DNA from 3 places in the Alteromonas sp. B31-7 genome. Region 1 is predicted to be linked to each of the others. Evidence: predicted binding sites of a transcription regulator. Region 1 holds the regulator's gene; each other region holds the start of a gene.
The links. Region 1 encodes FNR, which switches genes on or off when oxygen is low (the NO sensors DNR and NnrR bind a similar motif). Its sites were predicted from a motif close to TTGATCTAGATCAA; they were not measured.

Region 1 (4,344 bases):
TGATGGTATTAAGTGGTGACACCCAAGAAAACGTGAATAATATTGTTAACACCCTGCCTATTCAAACTGCCCTTGGTGGCTTGTCCCCTGAGCAAAAGTTTGAAGAAGTACAAAAGCTTCAACAGCAAAACAAAAAAGTCCTTATGATGGGTGACGGGATAAATGATGCGCCAGTGCTTGCAAGTGCAGACGTGGCTGTTGCAGTGGGTAACGCCACCGATGTGGCAAAAACGGCAGCCGATGTCATCTTGCTGGGTGATAGTCTTTTATCCGTGCCACAGCTACTTAATGTTGCCCTAAGTGTTAAACGTAAAATTAGACAAAATATCGCGTGGTCTGTAGGTTACAATATTTTGATTCTTCCCTTTGCCATTGCCGGTGTGTTGTCTCCCTGGATGGCCGTTGTGGGTATGTCTCTCAGCAGTATTATCGTAGTAACCAATTCAACACGACTATTAAGTAAATAATTAATATGAGTATTATCTACGTTCTTATCCCTATCGCCATTATTATTGTTGCAGTGGCCGTGGTTATCTTTTTTTGGGCGGTACGCTCGAATCAATTTGAAGATTTAGACCGCCAGGGTTACAGCATTTTATTTGATGATGATTTATCGCCAGAGGAAAAAGCCTTGGCTGAAGAACGCAAAAAAGTGCAACAAAATCAGGAAAATGATGACAGAAATTAATCTGTTGTCAGCATTTCTCATCGGTATTGCTGGGGGCGTACACTGCGTTGGCATGTGCGGTGGTATTGTCGCTGCGCTTCGTTCGGTTACGCCTAGCCATAAGCCCGCGTTTCCTTTTACCCTCGCCTACAACCTTGGTCGTATAGCTAGTTACACCTTAGCTGGTGCAATCACAGGTGCCATGGGGCAAATTGCCCGCCACTATATTCCTGTCGCATCTTATGTGCTTTCGTTACTCAGCGCTTTAATGCTGTTGGCCTTAGCCTGTTATTTGGGAAAATGGTGGACAGGCTTAACCCATGTTGAGGCCCTAGGGAAAGGCATATTTAAACGTATTCAACCTTATTCCAAACGCTTTCTCCCCTTTAAAACCCCTTGGCATGCGTTACCGTACGGCTTTATTTGGGGCTGGTTACCTTGCGGACTCGTGTATTCCACCCTTACTTGGGCATTAGCATCAGGGACAGCGGTGGACGGTGCTTCCATTATGTTTGCGTTTGGCTTGGGCACTTTACCTACATTACTCGCGGCAAGCACGGGGGCGGCTTACATTGTGTCTGCTTTCCAGCAGCCAAAACTTCGACAGACACTAGCGGTTTGTATGGCCTTATATGCAATTTATTTAATTTATCGCGCATTTTAGCCGCTATCGTAGTAACATTTACGTAGAGTTTACCAGTTTAGGTGCGGTTATTATGAGCAAAGGAAGCGAGTTTTCAATTCACTGCCAAAATTGCAGTTTTAGTCATTTATGTTTACCCGTGGCGCTGAATAAAACAGAAATTGAGTCGCTAGACGACATTATTGAACGAAAAAAGCCCTTGCATAAAGGCGACGCGCTGGTAAAAAATGGCGATGTATTTCATTCGTTATTTGCTGTACGCACCGGCTCTTTCAAATCCTTTGTCACTAACGCTGATGGTGAAGAGCAAATTACCGGCTTTCATTTTCCTGGCGACATCATCGGCTTTGACGCCCTTCGTAGCCAAAAGCATCAAAGCTATACCCAAGCGCTTGAAACCGCCATGGTGTGCGAACTCCCCTACGAAACATTGGATGAAATGTCGGTGCAATTCCCCAAATTGCGCCGCCAGATCATGAGCTTTATGAGCGCTGAAATTAAGCAGGATCACGATATGATCATGTTACTCAATAAGCGTTCTGCCGAAGAAAGGTTGTTATATTTTCTGGCGCATCTTTCTGGCCGTTTTGAAGAGCGAGGGTTCTCCCATCGTGAGTTTCATTTAACGATGACAAGAAACGAAATAGGCAACTATTTAGGGTTAACCATTGAGACAATAAGCCGTTTATTAAGTCGCTTTCAAAAAGAAGCGATCATTCGCGTAGACGGCAAACTCATCACTATTCTCAATTTCGACGCATTGGACAGTAAACTACAAAATGTCACTGTGCCAACGATTGCCTGTACAGGTATCTGATATTTTGTAATCGCTTTGATCTAAAACAACTTACGTTTTTACAAATAGGTATTACACTTACATCATAACTATCGCAAACGATGAAGTTCGGAGGGGTTATGATTAATTATCAACACATTCTCGCTGTTGTAGAAATGGAGAGAGACACCCAGCCCGCCCTCAGTCGCGCTCAAGAAATATCTGACAAAACAGGCGCAACGATCACCGCTATGCTGGTGGTATACGATTTATCCTATGATATGACCACCATGTTAAGCCCGGATGAACGTGAGGCTATGAAAGACGCCGTTACCAAAGAGCATGCAAGCTGGCTGTCAGAACACTTACGCCAACTTGGCTTTTCCCATATAGACATTGTGGTTCAGTGGAATAATCGCGCTTTTGAGGCAGTGATTCACCATGTTATTGATAACGATATTGATTTAGTAGTAAAAGCTACTAAGCGTCACGATGATCTCGCCTCGGTTATTTTTACGCCAACCGACTGGCATTTACTGCGTAAGTGCCCTAGCCCAGTGCTATTAGTGAAAGAGCATGATTGGCCAGAAGGTGGCCAAATCATCGCTGCGGTGAATGTGGGTTCTGAAGATGACGAACATAACCTATTGAACGATAAACTGACTGTGATTGCCAATGATTATGCAAAGTTACTGAACGGCAATGTCAATCTCGTCAACAGTTACCCTTCTACACCGTTGAATATTGCGATAGAAGTACCTGAATTTGACCCTGACGCTTACAACAACTCGGTAAAACATCATCACCAAGCTGAAATGGCAGGCCATGCAAAAAAATACGGTATTACCACAGCAAACACCTATGTAAAAGAAGGCTTACCAGAAAAAGTCATCCCCATGGTAGCCAAAGATATTGACGCGGAATTAGTGATAATTGGCACCGTGGGGCGGGTGGGACTGTCGGCAGCACTAATTGGCAATACGGCAGAACACGTGATTGACGAACTAGATTGCGACGTGCTGGCCGTAAAACCTGATGGTTTTGTATCGCCGTTAGCAAATAAAAAATAGCGACAGCCCATTATCTGTACATCGCGCAATAATTTCGTTAAAGCGGGTTATTGTGTTTACTAGCATGGCTCATAAAGTCGACTTTGTTGTATAATGGCGGCTTTCGCAGTAACCAAGCCAGTATTATTATGAGTGCAAATATCAGCAGTGCAGATGTTGCTAATAGCCCATCGCAAAGTAAACAAAAATACAACCTAAATAAGCTTCAAAAACGCTTACGTCGCAACGTGGGTAAGGCCATTGCTGATTTCGGTATGATTGAGCATAACGATAAAGTCATGGTGTGCTTATCTGGTGGAAAAGATAGCTACACCATGCTAGATATCCTCATGTTTTTGAAAAAAATTGCACCCATTCATTTTGATATCGTGGCGGTTAATCTCGATCAAAAACAACCTGGATTTCCTGAGCATGTCCTACCGCAATACTTAGATAGCTTAGGGGTAGAGTATAAAATTGTTGAAGAAGACACCTACTCCATTGTAAAAGACAAAATACCTGAAGGTAAAACGACCTGCTCGCTTTGTTCTCGCTTGCGCAGAGGGATTTTGTACCGTACGGCGAAAGAACTAGGCGCAACAAAAATTGCCCTGGGTCACCACAGAGACGACATGCTTGAAACCTTCTTTTTGAACATGTTTCATGGCGGCAAGTTAAAATCTATGCCACCTAAACTAGTGAGCGACAATGGCGAGCACATTGTTATTCGCCCCCTCGCTTATTGTAATGAAAAAGACATTATCAAATATTCCGAGGCTGCTGAGTTTCCCATTATTCCCTGTAATTTATGTGGCTCGCAAGAGAATCTGCAGCGTCAGAATATTAAAGCCATGCTACAAGACTGGAACAGACGATTTCCAGGGCGAATTGAGTCTATGTTTAGCGCATTACAGAATGTGGCACCTTCCCATTTAGTAGATAAAAACTTATACGATTTTAAAAGCATCAAGACGCAAGATGCGCCGGTGGCAGACGGTGATATTGGTTTTGATCCTCCTAGCTTTGATACTCAACCCACTGCTGAAGAAGAAAACGATATTCACATAGTGAACATGACGGAAGCAAAGTAAATGAAGATTGGCTTAGCACTAGGCGCTGGCGCCGCAAGAGGTTGGACCCATATAGGTATTATCCAAGCATTGGAAAAACTCGGCATAAAAATCGATGTGGTTGCTGGGTGTTCTATTGG
Region 2 (4,344 bases), 2.1 Mb from region 1:
GGCGACAACCCACATGTACTTTCGGTGTATGAAAATGCGCTAGAAACTCTAGAAGCCGCGGGCGCAGAATTGGTTGATATTAATGATTTTGAGCAACCAGACAGCTTTTGGTCTGATTCGTACACCGTGCTGCTCAGTGAGTTTCATCATACAATTGATGCGTATTTAGCGGATAGCCCCGCGGATATTCCTACTCGCAATTTAGAAGCGCTTATTGCGTTTAATAAAACCGACAAGAAAGAGCTCGTGCTTTTCAACCAAGATATTTTTGAAAAGTCCCTAGCCGCGCCGGCCATCGACAGTGATGAATACAAAAGTGCATTAAGCTTAGTGCAAAATACGGCGGGTACAAATGGCATTGATAAACTCATGCAGGACAATGGGGTGGACATATTGGTCGCGCCTTCAAATAGCCCCGCCTTTTTGATTGATGGTGTCTATGGTGATCATTCGCCAGTTGGCTTTATTGGAATTGGCTATTTAGCCGCCATTGCTGGATACCCACATTTAACCGTACCGGCAGGTGAGGTAAAACAATTACCGGTAGGATTAAGTTTTATAGGCAGTAAATGGCAAGATGAAAAAGTTTTGCGTATAGGCAGTGTTTTTGAAGCCAAGCATGGCGCTTATGTAAAACCAGGTTTATTACCAAGCCGTTTGGAAAGCCCTGAACTTGAAGATATTGTGAGTGGACAGTAAAACTAAAAAGCCCCACTAATGGGTAATGCCGATCAGTTAAGAAATAATTTAACGATCGGTTGACCGATCTTTTTAACGGTTCAAAATCCGATATCAGGTTCTGATATCGGATTTTTTTATGCGTTTTGAAAGCGAATTAGCGAATGTTTTTAAGTCTTCAGACAATTTTCACACCTTTGAAAAATATGCGGAGCTTCTTTCTCCAGAGCTTATTAAGCAAGGCTTCGAACAAGCAGGTGTCGCTACTATTCGTAAACGAAGGCTGCCTTTAGAAACAGTACTCTGGTCAATTGTTGGCATGGCACTGTATCGGCAAGAATCTGTCTGGAATATCGCGACGCAGATGGACATCATGCTGCCAGATAAAAAGGCTTTAGTTGCACCAAGCGCAATGGTTCAAGCTAGGCAACGATTAGGAGAAGATGCAGTGCGAGAAGTGTTTCGTTTGATGGCAAAAAATAGCTATGAGTCTACGCGGTTTGAGCGTTGGGCGGGACTCAATTTACTTGCTGTGGATGGTGTCGTTTGGCGAACCGCCGATACACCAGAAAATCATAAGGTGTTTGAAACGCAAAGTAATCAGCATAGTGAAAATATTTACCCCCAAATCCGTATGGTCTGTCATATGGAGATTACTAGCCATCAGCTTATAAATAGCGCTTTTGCAGGCTATCGTACCAATGAAATGAAGTTGGCAGAGGAGCTAGTAGAAACAACCCCTGACCATTCTTTAACACTATTCGATAAAGGGTACTACTCGCTTGGCTTACTAAACCGTTGGCACCAAGCTGGTGAGCAAAGGCATTGGATGATACCTGCTAGAAAAGACCTTCGATACGAAGTGATAAGCAGCTTTAGTAAGCAAGACAAGCATATACGCCTAGCGTGCACGCCTCAGGCAAGAAAGAAGTTCGAAGATTTACCTGAATTTATAGAAGCTAGATTAGTAACCAAAACTATTAAAGGAAAAACGTATAGGATGTTGTCATCAATGGTGGACCCATTGCGTTTTCCTAGCGACGAGATGGTAGAGTTGTATCGATATCGCTGGGAGATTGAACTGGGTTATCGCGAGATGAAGCAGTCACTACTGAACAATGAGTATACGCTGAGAAGTAAACGCCCAGACATGATAAGGCAAGAGTTATGGGGCGTTCTATTATGTTACAACTTAATCAGACAAGGTATGACTGCGGCGGCGAATAAACTAGGCGGTGTATTACCGAATCAACTCAGCTTTACAAGTTGCGCTATGGCCATTACGCACTTCTTCGTTACTGTATCTATGAGTAGCCCGGGGAACATACCAAAAATATACAATGCTTTACTTACTCAGATGGGATACTGCTTACTTCCGCCGAGGCGCGAGGACAGGTGTTATCCAAGATGGGTTAAGCCAAAACCCAAGAAATATCCTCTCAAAAAGAAAAAATGCCAGTCAGCTTAACTGACTGGCATTACCCACTAATGGGGCTACGCCAGTTACCTAAAGGCTAACTAACTTGCCCTGTTGTCACTGTCTTAGCTGGGGCGTTTAACCCAAGCACTACACCAGCCATTGGCGTTAACCAATTTATTGGGGAATAACGCACAAGGGCGATAGTTTTCACCATCTGCGCCTTGTACATACATACAATTTTTGCACTGTGCGCCGTCAACCGTTGAGGCTGGGGTGTAGTTAAGTGCTTTGGCTGTTGGATCATCCGCTTGAAGTTGCTCTTGCGCCTGAGCGCGAAGTGCAACACTACCTAAGGTTAGCCCTATTAAGCTTGTCCCTGACAACTTCAAAAAGTCGCGACGGTTTACAGATTTCATAATTCTCTCCAAGTGAGATAATAACGAGAATGATTCTTTTTTATTCAAGGCTTTAAACGCAAAAACCTGCCCGTAGGCAGGTTTCTTTCTATCACTACATTATACTATAACGCGCATTGTCAGGATCGGCTAAATACGAAATAACTTCATTGATCCAGATTAAATCTCATTCATCTAACTATAGCCTGTTTAGATGAATGAGACATGAATGGCACCCATAAAGTTTACTTATTGGTTAACGGTGTGTCAGGTTTCGCATAGCTAAACTGCGCAATGCGGTGGGTACTATGATAACTATCAAGGCCAGATATACAGGCACTACCTGCACGTTCGATATCCGCATAACCGTCCTCAGACATCATGGCCTTATTAAGGTGTACTTCTTTAATTGCCCCTATCACCATCTCTGTTTGGTTACACAACGTAAAATGCTGCTCTACCTTCAAGCCTATCTTTATATGACTCTCAGCCACATACGGTGCGTTGAAATTATCGCTAAACCAGGGCGTTAACCCTACTTTTTCAAACTCACTTTCTTTTGGTTGATAGCGGGCTGAGGTTTGATGGGCTTTATCTACCCATTGCGTATGAACATGATTGAGGGTGTACACACCTTGCTGTTTAATATTGTTCAATGAGTCTCGTTGTACCGTATGGGGGCGCATTATCATACCGAGTAAAGGAGGATTAGCGCCTACATGTACCACCGAACTTACAATCGCTAAGTTATGACTTTTTCCATCAGTGGTACCAAGCAGTGCCGCTGACTTAAAGCCTGATAAACTGTTGATAAAGTTTGCCCGATAGCGTTGAGGCATGGTGGTGATATCGTCAAGCTTGTAGGTATTAAATGGTTCACTCATTTTCGCAGGTCGCCTCTAAATCAATGTCATCACCCTGTTGGAACACTCTCAATTCGATAGGCTGGCAACATACTTGGCAATCTAATACCTGAACTTGACCAACGTCGTTGATCTCATCTATTTCTACCTCATTGGGCGCCATGCAATAGGGGCATGAAAACCCCATGGAACGCGTTAAACTCATTATTCTCACCGCCATTAATTCCCGAGTTATTCTTTTACGCGATAAAAGCGGCTCTGGATTGCTAAAAAGTAAAGGGTTGATTAAGTGTGCTGTATAAATATACACTGTTGGTGGTTTCGATGATCAGTACCTTAAAATGCGAAAAGACTTACCGCCCCGATACTATTTAACCCACTTTCATGAATTTTTGCGCTTCTTTGATGGGGCGAGTGGCCACTTATTGACCGAGCAGGCCAATACCTTTATTACGCGCTTTTGCGCCTTAGATGAAGATAAACAGTGCATTGTGGTGCGTGCTGCCAACCGCAAGTACGCCGTCATCGATCGTAGCCAATTTAATTATGCTGAAATATCACTCCCGCAACAGCAAATCGATAGCCTTATTGAAAGCGGGTGGTTCGGTGATTTATCCCATGCCTCGGTACAGGATATGGCGGGCGTACTGACGAAAGACGCCATTATCGAACTCATGGCTACCTACGGGAGTACGCAAGGGTTATCGGCACTCACCAAACCCAAATTAGTTGAAAGGTTGCGCCAAGAAATAGCGCTACATGGGTGGCCTGATCGCTTTTCACTAGACCATTATTTAGTATGCTTGTTTGACAATGCTCTGCGCTTTTTACTGTTTGTTTACTTTGGCAATACCAAAAGCCGGCTGAATCAGTTTTCAATGCGCGATCTGGGTGTCATGCGTACGCGGTCTGACTCGGTTGGCAATAGCGCGCGATTTGACAGCAAAGAAGATACAGAAGCGGCGTGGTTTTACGCCGATCGCTACAG
Region 3 (4,344 bases), 740 kb from region 1:
AACGCCTCTAATTTGCTTTCATCAGGACAAAAGAATGGATTGGTATTTGTGACGCTATGGTCGACCTTGTCTACGGCAATAGGGCCCAATTCAGACAAATAACCCAGTACTTCAATACCATGAACTTCCTTGAGATATTTTTTCGCTATGCCCCCAGCGGCAACCCGAATTGCGGTTTCACGCGCCGATGAACGCCCACCACCACGGTAATCACGGCTACCGTATTTTTGGTCGTAAGTGTAATCTGCATGGCCGGGGCGAAAGCGGTCTTTAATATTGCCGTAGTCTTGACTGCGCTGGTCTTTATTTTTAATTAAAAGACCGATACTGGTACCCGTGGTTTTTCCTTCAAACACGCCAGATAATATTTGTACTTTGTCATCTTCTCTACGCGCCGTGGTATAGCGAGATGTCCCCGGTTTACGTCTGTCTAAATCGACCTGAAGATCCTCTTCAGTAATTTCAAGGCCCGGAGGGCAACCGTCAACCACACCGCCAATGGCAATGCCGTGGCTTTCACCAAATGTGGTTACAGTGAAAAGTTTTCCGAAGCTGTTACCTGACATAATTAACTATTAATCCTTACTACTAAAATACGTTACGAGTGTGTCTTTACCCACGGCAAAGATACCTGAACCACCGTTTTCAAATGCTAACCAGATAACCTCTAATCCAGGGAATCTATGGTTCATGTGCACTTCGCTATTGCCGACTTCTACGAATAGCCAGCCACCATCATTGAGGTAAGTGGGTGCTTCACGCAGCATGATATCCACCAATTCTAACCCATCTTCCCCAGCTGCCAGTGCGAGTTCCGGCTCGTGATGATATTCATCAGGCAAATCAGCCATGTCTTCTGCGTCAACGTACGGAGGGTTAGACACAATAAGGTCGTACTTTTGCCCCGTTAAACTCGCAAAAAGATCTGACTGAATAGGGTAAACACGATGGCTTAGCCCATGCTCTTGGATATTGATATCTGCCACTTCTAAAGCATCGGAGCTAATATCTACCGCATCAACCTGTGCATCTGGATATGCATGCGCTAAGGCGATAGCTATACACCCACCCCCTGTACACATATCTAGGATACTGGAGGGTGAAGCTTCCACAAAAGGCGCAAATTCGTTTTGAATGAGTTCGGCAAAAGGAGAACGAGGAATAAGTACCCGTTCATCAACATAGAAGGGCATTCCGCAGAACCACGCTTCGTTAGTGATGTAGGGAAGTGGCATGCGGGTTTGTACACGTTTTAGCACAAGTTCGGCTATTTTTTCCCGCTCACTTTTGGTTAAACGTGAAGCAAGTACGCTTTCTCCAACTTGTTCCAAAAGAGGATGAGGCAAATGCAGCGCTTGCATCACAAGGCTGGTGGCTTCATCCCACGCGTTATCTGTACCATGACCAAAATACAGGGCCGCATCATTAAAACGGCTGGTCGCCCATCGCGTCATATCTAGCAAGGTATGTAGATCTTCAATGGCTTCTTCTAGGTAAAACTTATCGGTCATGGTGTTTGGGTACATCAAAAATTTCAAAGCTGGTATCATACCCAAACTTACTGCCGATTCACATAATTAACTATGTACTCAAACGTACTAAATTATGCGTTTAGCAATGTTTTAGCCCTATTAGTTTGCGTAATTATTCTGAATGAAAACGTTTAAAAAAGAACTCAAGGCCTTTAAAAAGCAAATTTCTGATCCTAAATCGAACACAGAAACCCAAGGCCAAACTGAGGATGAGACATTTTCATTTGCCGATGCCATGCAAGGGGTTAAGCCCTTAACGCAAGATAAAGTAGAGCCAGATAAGCGGGTTGAACTGTTTGAAAAGTCACAGCAGGTATCTGGTCGAAATATAAAGCACAGCAAGCAATTGGCCGCGAGTTTCCACTTTTCTGATATGTACCAAGCTGCTTTGCCTCAAGAGGGGCCCATGCGCTTTTGCCAAGAAGGTGAATCCACCCACATTTTAAAGCAATTGCGACGGGGCGATTACTCCCCCGAAATGACGCTGGATTTACATGGGTTAACCCGAGAGATGGCAAAAGCGGAATTAGCCGCACTCATTCATACCGCGAGAAAAGAATCAGTAGATTGTGTTTGTGTGATGCATGGATTTGGTCAGGGCGTATTGAAAGCCGCTCTACCCCATTATCTTGTTCAGCACCCACATGTTCGTGCTTTTCACCAAGCACCGCAAGAATACGGCGGCCAAGCTGCGCTTTTGGTACTTATCAATATGCCGCGCCAAAACCATCAACGTTAGCCTTTGCACCTAGCCAGTAAAGCGGGTGATAGTGTTTACTTACTTTGGTCGGCGCTGTTGTGCATGAAAAGATAGGTGTAATACACCATCATACCTACAATAATGCCTATACCTAATAGCGATCCCCAAACCACAGGGTCTTTAATCATTGCCCACATCATAATTGGTCTCCTCTTCAACTAACGTCATAGTAGAAGAAGGCGGAGCCGACATTTATGATCTAGATCAAGGGGATTATCTCGAAGGCCGGTTTCATTTTGCGTTGTTGATCTGCATCAATTTTTGAGGGACGCGATACCTGTGACCACGCTTTATTAGCGAAAGACTACTTAAAAGAAAATGCATTGGGTCTCCTACCCTACCTGTTGTGCCGATTTTTCCATGAAAAAACGGGCGAGAGGAGACCGTGAAAATAATTCGCAAAAAGTTATTGCAAATCATTATCATTTTCATTAAAGTAGATCCTGCCTGTTCGACGTTGGGTAAAAAACGGTCTTGGCTTAGCGTCGTAGGGGGAAGACGCCTGTCTTCCCCCTTTTTTTTAAAATCTACTGTAACCTAGGTTTACCTGCCTGCATCGCCGTCGAAAATAACCCTTACGCATAGCCCTTTTTGCTGCCTGTTTTGGATAACAAGGTGGCCGCCATGGGCATCACATATTTCACGGCACAAGGCCAACCCCAATCCGCTGCCATTCGCTTTGGTAGAATAAAAAGGTACAAGGGCATTTGTCATCACCTGTTCGCTCATGCCCTTTCCAGCATCTAACACTTCTAATACCACGTGGGAATTCTGCTGTTTAATGACTAAGTGGATGTCCCTTGGTGAACCACCCGCTTCATGGGCATTTTTCAGCAAGTTAATAAGTAATTGCTCAATTTGCACGGCATCGGCGTGCAAATTCACCGGCGTTGGCATATCCAGGGTAAATTCATATTGCTGTTTTAACTGTGCTATCACACTTGTCCACTCAATGGGGGCAAATACAGGTGTGGGTAACTTAGCGAATTTTCCGTAGCCTTGGACGAATTGATTAAGATGTGCAATTCTTTCTTCGATGGTAAGAAACACCCGCTCTAAACGGGGGTCTTGGTTTTGATTGGCGACGATTTTTCCGCTATGTAGCAAACTGGATATTGGCCCTAACGAGTTATTGAGTTCATGGCTAATCACGCGGATCACTTTTTTCCAAACTGATACTTCTTGACGGTTTAGCTCGCGGGTCATTTGCTTGAGAATATAAAGGGTGTGCTGCTGGTTATTAAGTAAAAATGTGCCCTGCGCCAAATGCCAGGTTTCGACACCCTTTTCATCTTGCGGTAAGGTGAACAACCCTTCGCGGCTGTCTAGCATGACTTCACTTAAGGCACGGGGTTGCTTTGAAAGCAAACGGGGCAAAGAAAGCCCTTCAAGGCGCTGATTAACTGCAAAAAAGTCTCTGGCTTGATGGTTGCTAAACACCACGTCGTTTTTATCGTTCACTAATAGCAATACATCAGGTGAGCTTTGCAATACTTTATCGAGCATTAATTCCCGCTGATGCAACCATTGCTTTTCTTTGCGAAGTGATTGCGCGGATGCATTGTAAAGGGCGCAGAGATGAGCGAATTCGTCGGTGGTGGAACATGCCAATGTGGCGGCATATTCCCCGTCTTTGAAGTTGAGTAACCCTACCTCTAACGCTTGAATATTCTGGCTCATCGATTCAGTGGCCTTGTACACAACAATGGCACATAGCCCAAGCGCTCCCAGCACACAAAGTATCTTCACCCCTAGAGACAGCGGGGCCAGATAGAGCATAGGCGACAACCCTATAGCCGTCGCACTCAGTGACGCTGCTACCAGCTTGGTTCTAATAGATTTCACGATTTATAGCTTATTTTGTATTTATCGAGTCGCCGGTAAAGCGCCTGTCGCGACAGCCCTACATGTTTCGCCACTTGCGCAATTACCCCATTGTAGCGCACTAAGGCGGCTTGAATTTCCGCTTCGGTAGGCTCGCTTCCGGCTTTAACCAAAACGGTGTCTTCGCTATGGCTACTGGGTAAACCAAACGCGTCGGCATTTAACGGG

Region 2: the regulator FNR is predicted to act here: its motif matches at 2,664-2,677, upstream of IUA53_RS19405 (high-potential iron-sulfur protein).
Region 3: the regulator FNR is predicted to act here: its motif matches at 2,537-2,550, upstream of IUA53_RS13450 (DUF3149 domain-containing protein).

The regions. Positions count from the first base shown of each region.
Region 1 is NZ_CP065233.1:2,369,524-2,373,867, forward strand. It holds gene IUA53_RS10025 (heavy metal translocating P-type ATPase) at 1-467, shown strand, start outside; gene ccoS (cbb3-type cytochrome oxidase assembly protein CcoS) at 473-688, shown strand; gene IUA53_RS10035 (sulfite exporter TauE/SafE family protein) at 675-1,331, shown strand; gene fnr (fumarate/nitrate reduction transcriptional regulator Fnr) at 1,384-2,127, shown strand; gene uspE (universal stress protein UspE) at 2,226-3,155, shown strand; gene ttcA (tRNA 2-thiocytidine(32) synthetase TtcA) at 3,284-4,225, shown strand; gene IUA53_RS10055 (patatin-like phospholipase family protein) at 4,226-4,344, shown strand, end outside.
Region 2 is NZ_CP065233.1:4,435,319-4,439,662, reverse strand. It holds gene IUA53_RS19415 (amidase) at 1-699, shown strand, start outside; gene IUA53_RS19410 (IS4 family transposase) at 818-2,146, shown strand; gene IUA53_RS19405 (high-potential iron-sulfur protein) at 2,221-2,514, opposite strand; gene IUA53_RS19400 (flavin reductase family protein) at 2,739-3,377, opposite strand; gene IUA53_RS19395 (CPXCG motif-containing cysteine-rich protein) at 3,370-3,561, opposite strand; gene IUA53_RS19390 (exonuclease domain-containing protein) at 3,698-4,344, shown strand, end outside.
Region 3 is NZ_CP065233.1:3,106,041-3,110,384, forward strand. It holds gene aroC (chorismate synthase) at 1-566, opposite strand, end outside; gene prmB (50S ribosomal protein L3 N(5)-glutamine methyltransferase) at 576-1,511, opposite strand; gene smrB (endonuclease SmrB) at 1,654-2,271, shown strand; gene IUA53_RS13450 (DUF3149 domain-containing protein) at 2,307-2,432, opposite strand; gene IUA53_RS13455 (sensor histidine kinase) at 2,836-4,137, opposite strand; gene IUA53_RS13460 (sigma-54-dependent transcriptional regulator) at 4,134-4,344, opposite strand, start outside.